One region of the Acidovorax bellezanensis genome, then DNA from elsewhere that is predicted to be linked to it. Evidence: predicted binding sites of a transcription regulator. Region 1 holds the regulator's gene; the other holds the start of a gene.
The links. Region 1 encodes LexA, which represses DNA repair genes until DNA is damaged. Its sites were predicted from a motif close to ACTGTATNNNNATACAGT; they were not measured.
Positions count from the first base shown of each region.

Region 2: the regulator LexA is predicted to act here: its motif matches at 2,481-2,498, upstream of imuA (translesion DNA synthesis-associated protein ImuA).

Region 1 is NZ_JAODYH010000014.1:159,281-162,804, forward strand. It holds gene N0K08_RS20685 (asparaginase) at 1-506, opposite strand, end outside; gene lexA (transcriptional repressor LexA) at 596-1,270, shown strand; gene N0K08_RS20695 (hypothetical protein) at 1,385-1,726, shown strand; gene N0K08_RS20700 (PP2C family protein-serine/threonine phosphatase) at 1,828-2,583, shown strand; gene N0K08_RS20705 (hypothetical protein) at 2,617-3,297, opposite strand; gene zapE (cell division protein ZapE) at 3,396-3,524, opposite strand, start outside.
Region 2 is NZ_JAODYH010000011.1:17,591-21,114, reverse strand. It holds gene N0K08_RS18700 (cyanate transporter) at 1-851, opposite strand, end outside; gene N0K08_RS18695 (nucleoside deaminase) at 856-1,329, opposite strand; gene N0K08_RS18690 (LysR family transcriptional regulator) at 1,456-2,367, shown strand; gene imuA (translesion DNA synthesis-associated protein ImuA) at 2,506-3,303, shown strand; gene N0K08_RS18680 (Y-family DNA polymerase) at 3,248-3,524, shown strand, end outside.

The sequences.
Region 1 (3,524 bases):
TTGCGCACCGCGCGCGCACCGTGCACCTGACCCGCGGCCACCACCAGCACCCCGCATGCCTTGGCATCGACCGCACAGGCCACGGCATCGCGCAGGTTCTGCGGCCCATCGGCCAGCAAGGCCGTGGCCGGGCGCATGGCGCAGGTCAGCACCACGGGCTTGGTCGACACCGGCAGCACTTCGTGCAAGAACCAGGCGGTTTCTTCCAGCGTGTCGGTTCCGTGGGTGATGACGACCGCCGCCACATCCTCCTGCGCCTGCCAATGCGCGCAGCGCAGCGCCAGATGCCGCCAGGTGGGCCCATCCATGTCCTTGCTGTCGAGCTGGGCCACCTGCTCGGAGATCAGGCCGCCGCCAGCCACCTGGGCCAGATCCGGCACGGCCGCCAGCAACTGCTCCACGCCCAATTGCGCTGCCGTATAGCCCACGGACTGCGAAGAATGGGCCGCCGTGCCCGCAATCGTGCCCCCTGTGGCCAATATCACCACATTTTTTGCCTTACCCACTTGCGGCTCCTTGAAAACTGGTGAAAAATACAGTCACTGTATAAAAGAACAGATGGCTTTCGCCAGCTGTCATCTGCACAAGGACTGCCATGCTCGATCATCCCAAGCTCACACCGCGACAGCAGCAAATTCTGGATTTGATCCAGTCTGCCATCGAGCGCACCGGCGCGCCCCCGACCCGCGCCGAAATCGCCGGTACGCTGGGCTTTCGCTCAGCCAACGCCGCCGAGGAGCATTTGAAAGCCCTGGCCCGCAAAGGTGTGATCGAACTGGTCAGCGGCACTTCACGCGGCATCCGCCTGTGCCACGACACGGTGCGCAACATCAATGCCTCGCGGGGTGCGAGTTTTGCATCGCCGCTGGCCGCGATGGCTTCGCTGGTGCTGCCCCTGATCGGTCGCGTGGCCGCCGGCTCGCCCATTCTGGCGCAAGAGCACATCGACAAGACCTATGCGGTGGAGCCCGGCCTGTTCCAGGCCAAACCCGACTATCTGCTCAAGGTGCGCGGCATGTCCATGCGCGATGCCGGCATCATGGACGGCGACTTGCTTGCCGTACAGGCCAGCAGTGAAGCCCGCGACGGCCAGATTGTAGTCGCGCGCCTGGGCGATGAAGTCACCGTCAAGCGCCTGCGCCGCACGCGCACCGGCATTGAACTGCTGCCCGAAAACCCCGACTACCCCATCATCCACGTCAAGCCCGACGAGCCTTTTGCCATTGAAGGCCTGGCCGTAGGCCTGATACGCAACAGCCTGTTCATGTAACAGGCGCACTTTCCCCCCCCCGCAGGGTCCTGCCGGTCTCTGCACTGCAACTCTCGGCTGCCCCCAGCCGAAGCACGGCTACGGCCGCTCAAGTACCTTTGCTGGAGTTATCACATGCAATTTTCTTTGCAGGCCCTGCCTTTCTCGCGCCACGCCCAAAACGACGGGCTGTTTGCCCAGTTCTCCCCCGCCGCGGACGCCTTCGGCAGTCTGCCCCAACGGGCATGCGTTGCCCGTCAGCGCATGGACAGCCCTGCGCTGCTGTGCGCCAACGGCGCCACCGCCGCGCGCCCCGGTCTACGCCAACCTGCGCTGATCAGCAGCCCCCAGGGCCGCGTGCGCATACTGCGCAACGAAACCAGCAGCCAGGGCAGTCGGCTCCTGATGTCCGGACGCATGGCCGATGTCTGCGCCGCGCTGAACCGCATGGCCGTCAACGAGTTCGCCAGCCGCTGAACCTTTGGCGGGCGTCGCACACGGGTCAGGCAGGAAGGAAACATGCGCGTACACTGTTGGCACGCAGTTACTGCCATCTTCATTACGGGCCGCATTGTTCCATGCCTCCGTCTTTTCGCCTTCTCGCCTCGACTGGCCTTCACCGGGGCGACCGGCCCTATCAGCAAGACCAGGTCTTGCTGATTGCCCATGCACGCATCCATGGCTGCGTGCTGGGCGTGATCGCCGATGGCATGGGCGGACTCAGCGGCGGGCGCAAGGCCTCGGATCAGGTCATGCTCACCTGCCAGCAGCTGTTCGAGCGCTACGATCCCGCCCACGATGACCCCGCCGTTTTGCTGCAGACCATGGTGCATGAAGCGCATACGGTGATCCGGCTGACGGCCATCGCCGCGGAGCAGGAGCCGCACAGCACGCTGGCCGCCTTCATCGTCCAGCCCAGCGGAGAATGCCACTGGGTGCATTCCGGCGATTCACGGATTTACCATTTCCAGGACGCACAGCTGCTGCACCGGACCCGGGACCACTCCTATGTGCAGGCCCTGGTCGACCGTGGCGAGCTGACCGAAGCCCAGGCCCATAACCACCCGCAGTCCAATGTGCTGGTCGGCTGCCTGGGGTCATCTTCCGCTCCCCCGGCGACGGCTCACCATATCGCCAAGCTCGCGCCCGGCAGCACGCTGCTGGCCTGCAGCGACGGCCTCTGGCACTATTTCGATGCCGACGAACTGGCGCAGTTACTGCAGGCGCTGCCGCCACGTGAAGCGGCCGAATGCCTGGTCCAGCAGGCCCGTCTGCGTGCCTGTGGCGCGGGCGACAACCTGTCCCTGGCGATCATCAAGATCCAGGCGCTGTAAATCGGCCTGGCACCGCCCCGTCTTCCGGGCGCCCTAGGGCGACACCGTGGCCGGGCCTGGCAGCGGCAGGGGTGCCGGCTTTTTCCGGTCCGACTGCTCCTGGGCCTTGGCCTTGGCCTGTTGACGTTCCTTGTGTTCTTGCGCCTGGCGCTGCTTGGCCTCGTTGCGCTCGCGCGCGGCCGTGCGGCGCTCGACTTCCGTGCTCTGCTTGCGTGCCAGCTCCGCGGCATGGGACTGCTGGCGCTGGCTCAGGGTCTGGGCCCGCTCGCGCGCCTGTTGCGCGTGCAGCGCCTGGTCATTGGCCACATCCTGCGCGGTGCGTGCAGGGGCCGGCGCTCCGCCAGGAAGCGTTGCGCCACGGGTCTTGCCCTCGACCGGCGCCTTGGAGCGTGGCTCCTGGCTTTTTTGCTCGATGGAGCGCAGGCGAGCGGCCGACTTCTCACGCCGCTCGATGTCGTTGATTTTCAGCTCCTGCAGGCGCAGCGCATTGTCTTCATGGCGCGCCTGCGTGCGCACTTCCCTCAAGCAGTCTTCCACCGCGAAACGCTGATAACAGGCCCTCTCCTGCTGGCTGAGGCGCTGCTGGATGGCTTGGCGCTCGGCCGCAATGCGCGCGCGAACCGCATCGCGCTCGACTTGCGCCGCATGTGCCGCCTCTCGCGTCTGACCCGCATCCTGCGCCTGGGCCATGCCCGCGCTCAGCAGCAACCCCATGGCCAAGCCGGCCAGACCAGGGCGCAGGCGGCGCAGGAGCGCAGCAGAACCCGCTGCGGGGACAGGACAAAAAGGCAGGCAGTGCAATGGCATGGGCGTCAGGTCAGGCTGGTATCAACTAGGCGGTGCTCGAGCGCCAGAAACTCCTGGGACTGCATCTCGTTGAGTCGCGAGACAGTGCGCGGAAACTCGTGCGCCAGCGGACCTTCAGTGTAGAGCTGCTCGGG
Region 2 (3,524 bases), on a different contig from region 1:
AGGGCCTGCAAGGCCAGCGTGCACCACAGCCAGGGCCGGCGATCCGCGTGCCGGCGTGCCAGCACGGGCAGCAGCAAGGCCGCGATGGCCTGGCTGGTCGCGAGGACGGCCAGCAGGCTGCCGCTGGCGGCCGCGCTCCAGCCATGCTCCTGGTAAAACGGTGCCAGCCATGCGACCACGCTGGAATAACCGCCATTGACCAGGCCGAAACAGGCCATGAGCAGCCACACGCGGGGCCTGCGCAGGTAGTCTCCTGTGCGCAAATGGCCGGGCTGGCCGGAGCTGTCGCGGGGCAGGCTGCGCGCCGCCAGCACCAGGGCGAGCGTGGCGGGCAAGGCCATCCAGACCAGGCCGGCATGCCAGCTGCCACCGGCCGCCGCGACCCAGGGCGTGAGCTGCGCGCCGAGCGCGCCGCCGCCCATCAGCATGGCGGAATACAGGCCCATGACCGGACCCACATGGCGGGGGAACTGCTGCTTGATGACGCTGGGCAGCACGGCCTGCACCACCGCTGCGCCCAGCCCCAGCAGGGCCGCGGTCCCTACCAGTTGCCAGCCGTTCGTGGTGAACAGCCGCAACAGCGAGCCTGTTGCCAGCAGAAAGAGCGCGGCCAGGATGGCGCGCCGTGCGCCCATGCGGGCCTGCAGCAGGGGGCCCGCAAAGGCAAACGCGCCCATCAGCAGCATGGGCACCAAGGTCAGCAGCGCCATGCCCTGCAGGCCCAGACCGGTGTCCCGTCCGATATCGGCGGCCAGCGGCCCGATGCCGGCGATGAAGGGCCTGAGGTTGAGCGCGACGAGGGCCACGGCCGTGAGCAACAGGGCGGGGGCGCTGGAATCCTTGGGGTGCACCGGTCTAGGCCTGCTTGCTGCGTGCCTGCGCCCATTCGGCGTACAGGTCGGGATGGTCCGGCATGCGCACGGGCAGATGGCATATCGCCATGGACTGCTCGGCGAAGGGCTTGGCCAGATCCTCGTAGACGGCGGCCGTGGACAGGCCGAATGGGGCGCCGTCCTCGTTGCCATAGGCGTAGGCGACCTTGCGCACGCCGGCCATGTGCATCGCGGCCATGCACATGGGGCATGGATGGCCGCTGGCATAGACGCTGCAACCGCTCAGGTCGGGCGAGCCGAGATGGCGGCTGGCGGCGCGCAGGGCCGTCAATTCGGCATGGGCGGTGGGGTCGTTGGTGGCGTGGATTTCGTTGACGCCGGTGGCGATGACCGCGTCATCGCGCACCACGACCGCGCCGAAAGGGCGGCCGCCCTGCTCGATATTGGCGCGCGCCAGCGCGATGGCTTGCCGCAGGTAACGGTCTTCGTTGGTCATGGGGGGCTTTCAGGGTGGTTGCACGCGTTCTCGGGCGGTGCGGGCAGGGCGCGGAGTGCACCAATATAGGGACATCGCATGGCATTGAAAAATTAAATATTAAGATGAAAGTTATTCATTTTCTGAATGCCATCCCGCCGCACCGCGGACTCCACGCCAGAACCCATGCTCGACCCTCGCCTGCTGCGCTCCTTCATCGCCATCGTCGACACGCACAGCTTCTCGCTCGCGGCGCAACGTCTGCACATGACGCAATCCACCATCAGCCAGCAGCTCGCCCGGCTGGAGGAGGCGGTGGGCCAGACCTTGGTCGATCGCGCGGCCAGACCGATCCAACCCACGGTGGCAGGAGAGCGGCTGCTGGGCTACGCCCGAAGAATCCTGGCCCTGCAAGAGGAAGCGGCATCGGCGCTGGCCGATCCGGCCGGTACGGTGTCCATCCGCATGGGCATTCCCGAGGATCTGGTCAGCCGTGCCATGGCCGAAGTCTTTGGCAGCTTCACTCAGCGCCACCGCGAAATCCACCTGGACGTCACCGCCGGCTTGAGCCGTGATCTCACCGCGCGCTACCGGGCCGGCGAATTCGACATCGTCATCGCCAAGGAGCCTGTGGCCAGCCCGGATTGCCGTGCCAGCTTTCCGGAAGCCCTGGCCTGGTTCGAAAGCGTGGATGCCCCGCAGGCATGGTCCCAGCCCCTGGCCTTGGTCGCCTTCCCGCAGGGCGGCCTGTACCGCGAGGCGATGTTCGAGCGCATGGAGCAGGAGCAGCTGCGCAGCTACATCGCATTCACGGGCAACAGCCTGCACAACGTGCTGGTCGCGGTGGAGGCCGGACTGGGCCTGTCGCTGCTGCCCCTGAGCGCGACCGCCGGCTACCGCGTCCGGCGATGCATGCGGTTGCCGGCGGAGCCGGCGATATCGGTCGCCATCTATGCCTGGGAAAACACCGGGCCTGTCGCCGAGTTGATGGAGCGTATGGGCGAAGTGCTGGCCGCCCGGTGCGCCCAGCATGCGACGAGGGCCGGTGGATCGCAATGACTGGGCGGCGGCCTTGCAGCTCTCGCAGGCCCCCCTGCGGTGATCGCCGGCATGCGAAAAACATTAGCCCCACAGCGCAATACCCGGATGCAAAACGGGAGGTTGGCTCGTATACTGTGATTAAATACAGTACTTGCCATGGCCGCCGCACTCCAACCTCAACCCCCCACGCCCACCGGCTTTGACTGCGGGCGGCTGCCTGCCCATATGGCGCAAGCCCTGTGGCGCGGCACGGAAGTCGCCAGCTCGGCAGGGCGCACGCTGTCCACGGGCTTCGCCGTGCTGGACGCGGCGCTGCCGGGCGGCGGCTGGTCCACCCAGGGCCTGAGCGAGCTGCTGCTGGCCCAGGCCGCGTTGTGCGAATGGCGGCTGCTGGGGCCTGCGCTGCCGGCCTTTCTGGCCGACAAGAACTGCCGCATCTATCTGGTCGCGCCACCCAAGTCGCCCCACGCCATGGGGCTGGCCCAGCTGGGGCTGGCACCGGAGCAACTGGTCTGGATCGACGCCAAGGGGCCGGCGGACCGCCTGTGGGTCACGGAGCAGCTGATCAAATCCGACGCCGCCGGCGCGGTGCTGGCCTGGCTGCCCCAGGCCCGGCCCGAGCAGATCCGGCGGCTGCAAGTGCATGCGCTGCACTGCGATGCACCGGTTTTCCTGATCCGCCCGGAAACGGCTTTGCGCGACGCATCGCCGGCGCCGCTGCGCGTGTCGGTCGCTCTGGGTGCGGGCTGGGACATTGACCTGCGTATCCGCAAGCGCCGTGGCGCGATCGCCGAGGAGGTGCTGCACCTCAAGGCGATTCCCGGCAATCTGAACGCCTACATTCCCCCCCGGCTGCACGACTTGCCAGCGCCAGGGCTGCAGCCAGAGGAGGTGCGCCATGCATTGGGCCGCGCTCTTACCCCCACAGTGCCCCGACTCCGCATCGCCCATTGATCTCCAGTCCCTCGCCGCCTGGGCCCTGCAGTTCACGCCGCGCGTGGCGGTGGTCGAGGAGGCGGTGCTGCTGGAGCTTGAAGCGAGCCTGAGGCTGTTCGGTGGCGCCGAAGACCTGCACGCGCTCGTCGAAGCCGGGGCCCGGGAGCTGGGCGTGCACCTGGCCTGGGCTGCGACCGGGCTGGCGGCGCTGGCCATCGCGCGCCAGGGGCTGGCCGATG